2 regions of the Variovorax sp. AB1(2024) genome follow, and region 2 is predicted to be linked to the other one. Evidence: riboswitches for the same ligand, from Rfam matches in the RefSeq annotation. Region 2 holds a riboswitch; the other holds the start of a gene.
What was found. Region 2 has a riboswitch for S-adenosylhomocysteine ahead of ahcY (adenosylhomocysteinase). Riboswitches for the same ligand answer to the same signal wherever they lie in the genome.
Positions count from the first base shown of each region.

Region 1: it holds a riboswitch for S-adenosylhomocysteine, as region 2 does, so the genes downstream of both, metH (methionine synthase) here and ahcY (adenosylhomocysteinase) in region 2, are expected to answer to the same signal.

Region 1 is NZ_JBBHKP020000001.1:1,103,369-1,105,759, forward strand. Features, by position in the region: gene WIX39_RS05360 (lipase secretion chaperone) at 1-63, opposite strand, end outside; gene WIX39_RS05365 (esterase/lipase family protein) at 80-1,036, opposite strand; S-adenosyl-L-homocysteine riboswitch at 1,225-1,300, shown strand; gene metH (methionine synthase) at 1,380-2,391, shown strand, end outside.
Region 2 is NZ_JBBHKP020000001.1:129,480-131,870, reverse strand. Features, by position in the region: gene WIX39_RS00645 (hypothetical protein) at 1-739, opposite strand, end outside; S-adenosyl-L-homocysteine riboswitch at 932-1,001, shown strand; gene ahcY (adenosylhomocysteinase) at 1,069-2,391, shown strand, end outside.

The DNA.
Region 1 (2,391 bases), 970 kb from region 2:
GAGCCAGCCGCCGCCGACCGCGATCAGCACCGCGCCGCCCGCCGCCCAGGGCACCCACCGCATTCCCACGGCCGGCGCCTCAGAGTCCCGCGCTCTTCAGCCGCGCGGCCTGGTCCTTGAAGATCTCCGGCACCTTCTTCTCGTAGTACGGGAACTGGCTGCCGTAGGTGTTGCCCAGCACCTGGTTGACCTCGTCGAGGTGGTTCTGGCGGTAGTCGCCCAGGTGGGTGCCGAGCCGCGTGGTGCAGGTCGCGAGCAGGCCGTCGTTGTCCTCGCCGAAGAAGGCGAGGGTGCCCAGCGCCGACAGCGGCGCGTCGCTCGGGTCGAACAGGCTGAAGCCGGTCGACACGCCCGACCACGAGTAGTAGCGCACGCCGTTCACCACTGCCGCGCCGCTCTTCACGCTGCACGACGAGCCCTGCGCGGGCCGTCCCTGCGGGAACTTGGCGTCGAAGGCCGCGCCACCGGCCGTGGTCAGCGAGGCCAGCGCGTTCAGCGGGACTTCCGGCAGCTGGCTCGGGTCCTTGCCCGAGAGGAAGCCGATCACGCTGGTCAGCAGCCCCACGGCCTTGACGACCACGCCTTGCGCGATGCCGCCCTCGGGCAGCCTGGCGAGCAGGTCGGCCACCTTGGAGCCGCCGTTCGCGCCGCCCACCGAGGTGACCGACGCCACCATGTCGGGCGCCACCGCCGCCACATAGCGCACCGTGGGCGCGCCTTGGGAATGGCCGATCAGGTTGAACTTGAGCGTCGGGTTCTTTTCCAGTGCGCGGATGGTCTTGAGCTCCTGCAGCAGCTGCTCGCCGCGGATCTCCGAGGTGTTGGTACCCGAGACCTGCGCCACGTAGACCCGCGCGCCGGCGCCGGCCAGCTTGTCGGGAATGCCGTAGAAGTAGTCGACGCCCAGCAGGTTGTCGAAGCCCAGAAGACCGTGGACCAGCACGATGGGGTATCTGGTCTTCGCCTCGTCGGAGGCCGCTCGGGCCGTCACCAGCGTCGAGCCGCCGCTGGCGGCCGCGCGGGCCATGGGGGTCATTGCCATCGCCGCCGCGGCAAGCCCGCAGCAAAGAACCACATTGCACTTCATGGCCATCCGGCACTCCCTGACGTCGGTTGGAAAAAACGAACGTTCGTTCGGAAACGGTGGCCGCATTCTGTGGATGCGGGCGGGAATGGAAACTGGGGTTTTCCCCGTGGCGGGTTGAATCGCCCTAAAATGCTCGCCTTCCCAAGGAGCGTTGCAGCGGCGGGCCACAGCGGCCGGCCGTCAGGCTTGGGGCGACAACGACGCTCGCCTGTTCGACTCTTCCGCAGGTGAGGCCATGTCCCAGATTCCCGCTCCAGCTACCCCCGATTCCGCCCCCCTGGCACCCCCGCCCATGAAGCTGTCCGGCCTCGAGCCGGTCGCCATCGGCGAAGGCACGCTGTTCGTCAATATCGGCGAGCGCACCAACGTCACCGGCTCCAAGGCCTTTGCGCGGATGATCCTGAACGGCCAGTTCGAAGAGGCGCTGGCCGTGGCGCGCCAGCAGGTCGAGAACGGCGCGCAGGTGATCGACATCAACATGGACGAGGCCATGCTCGACAGCAAGGCCGCCATGGTGCGCTTCCTGAACCTCATTGCCAGCGAGCCCGACATCGCGCGCGTGCCGGTGATGGTCGACAGCTCGAAGTGGGAGGTCATCGAGGCGGGCCTGCGCTGCATCCAGGGCAAGGGCATCGTCAACTCCATCTCCATGAAGGAGGGCGTCGACAAGTTCAAGCACGAGGCCAAGCTGGTCAAGCGCTACGGCGCCGCCGCCGTGGTCATGGCCTTCGACGAGAAGGGCCAGGCCGACACCTACGCACGCAAGGTCGAGATCTGCGAGCGGGCCTACCGCATCCTGGTCGACGAGGTGGGCTTCCCGCCGGAAGACATCATCTTCGACCCGAACATCTTCGCCATTGCCACCGGCATCGAGGAACACGACAACTACGCGGTCGACTTCATCAACGCCGTGCGCTGGATCAAGGAGAACCTGCCGGGCGCCAAGGTGTCGGGCGGCGTAAGCAACGTGAGCTTCAGCTTCCGCGGCAACGACCCGGTGCGCGAGGCGATCCACACCGTGTTCCTGTACCACGCCATCAAGGCCGGCATGGACATGGGCATCGTCAACGCCGGCATGGTGGGCGTGTACGACGACCTGGAGCCGACGCTGCGCGAGCGCGTGGAAGACGTGGTGCTCAACCGCCGCCCCGACGCCGGCGAGCGCCTCGTCGAGGTGGCCGAAACCGCCAAGAGCGGCGCGAAGGACGACAGCAAGAAGCTCGAATGGCGCGGCACGCCCGAGAACCCGGTGCACGTCAACCAGCGCCTGTCGCACGCGATGGTGCACGGCATCACCGACTTCA
Region 2 (2,391 bases):
CGACGTTGGTGCCGACCCAGGTGTCGTCGGCGCCGGCCGCCACCGAATAGGTGCGCTTCGAGGCCGCAGGGCAGAGATCGATCTTGTAGATGATCGCGTCGTTGCAGATCTCCAGCACCGTGCCGCTGCCAGAGAGGCGCATGGCCAGCAGTGTCGAGTCCTGCGCGCCGCCCGGGCTGCGCGTGACGCTGAAGCGGTTATAGGTGCCGTCCAGCAGCGCCGCGGTGCTGACGAATTCGCGTGCCGCCACGAAGGGCTGCGCGGCGTAGGCCGCGGGGCTCGAGTACGCCGCTTGGAACGGGAACGCGCCGACCACCACATCCGCCGCCACGCGAAAGCGCGCCGTGTTGGCCGCCGTGGTGATGCGGCTGCTCGCGAAGACGTAGGTGCCGGGCTCGGTGAAGTCTTCGGCGGAGGTGCCGGACTCGGCCGCGCCGAGGTTGTCCGTCATCGTGTAGCTGCCGGCGTCGAAGTCGAGCGCCAGTTGCTGCTGGGTGCCGTTGGATGCATAGACGCGGTAGGTGCCGCTGCGCGCGTCGGCGCCGGCCAGTGCGGCCTTGGCCGCCTTCGCCACTTGCGCGGACTCGGGCGCGGCCGAGGCCTGCGCCTGCGGCGCGCCGCCGTCCAGGCCCGCCAGCGGCAGCCCGCTGCCCGTGGCACCGCCACCGCTGCCTCCGCCCCCGCAGGCCGCCAGCAAGGCGGCCAGTCCACAACCCGCGAGATATCTCGTCATCCTCATGTTGAGCCCTCTTCTTTGTCTGATGGGCCCGGCAGCGAGCCGGCTGGCTCCTGAACCGAACCTGAGCAAATCGTAAAAACAGGGGGCTTTAACGTTGAGGCTGGCAAATGTCAGCCGAAGAGGGCAGAAGACGCTCGAAATGCGCGCAAATCCCCGAGGTTGGCGCGGCTGTTCGCCCCGTCTACAATGCCCCGTCCCGAGGAGCGTTGCAGCGCCGCCAGGCGTGAGGCTCGGATCCACATCGCAACCACGCTCACCCGCTGTTCTCGCGGTGAGTCCTTTTCCCCGAACGCAGTGGCATCTTTCAAACCAGTTTTGTTGGAGTTCTCATGAGCGCTGTTCTCAAGCCCACCCCCGTCTCGACCGCCGACCAGGCGATCGCCGACCTGTCCCTCGCTGCCTGGGGCCGCAAGGAAATCCGCATCGCGGAAACCGAAATGCCCGGCCTGATGGCCATCCGCGAGGAGTTCGCGAAGGGCCAGGCGCTCAAGGGCGCGCGCATCACCGGCTCGCTGCACATGACCATCCAGACGGCCGTGCTGATCGAGACGCTGCAAGCCCTGGGCGCCGAAGTGCGCTGGGCCTCGTGCAACATCTTCTCGACGCAGGACCACGCCGCCGCCGCCATCGCCGAAAAGGGCACGCCGGTGTTCGCCATCAAGGGCGAGTCGCTGAAGGACTACTGGGACTACACCCACGCCATCTTCGACTTCGGTCCCAAGGGCTCGAAGGGCGAAGGCCCGAACATGATCCTGGACGACGGCGGCGACGCCACGTTGCTGATGCACCTGGGCCAGCGCGCCGAAAAAGACCAGAGCGTGCTGGCCAACCCGACCAGTGAAGAAGAACGCATCCTGTACGCCGCCATCAAGGCCAAGCTGGCTGTCGATCCGACCTGGTACACCCGCAAGTCCGCCGAGATCATCGGCGTGACCGAGGAAACGACCACCGGCGTGCACCGCCTGAACGAAATGTCGGCCAAGGGCACGCTGCTGTTCCGCGCCATCAACGTGAACGACTCGGTCACCAAGAGCAAGTTCGACAACCTGTACGGCTGCCGCGAGTCCCTGGTGGACGGCATCAAGCGCGCGACCGACGTGATGATCGCCGGCAAGGTGGCTTGCGTGGCCGGCTACGGCGACGTGGGCAAGGGCTCGGCACAGGCGCTGCGCGCGCTGTCGGCGCAAGTGTGGGTCACCGAGATCGACCCGATCAACGCCCTGCAGGCCGCGATGGAAGGCTACAAGGTCGTGACGATGGAGTACGCCGCCGACAAGGCCGACATCTTCGTGACGACCACGGGCAACAAGGACGTGATCACGCACGACACCATGGTCAAGATGAAGGACCAGGCCATCGTCTGCAACATCGGCCACTTCGACAACGAGATCGACGTCGCTTCGATCGAGAAGTACGAGTGGGAAGAAATCAAGCCGCAGGTCGACCACATCACCTTCCCGGACGGCAAGAAGATCATCCTGCTGGCCAAGGGCCGCCTCGTGAACCTGGGTTGCGGCACGGGCCACCCGAGCTTCGTGATGTCGTCGTCGTTCGCGAACCAGACCATCGCCCAGATCGAGCTGTTCACCAAGCCCGACGCCTACGAGGCCGGCAAGGTCTACGTGCTGCCCAAGCACCTCGACGAGAAGGTC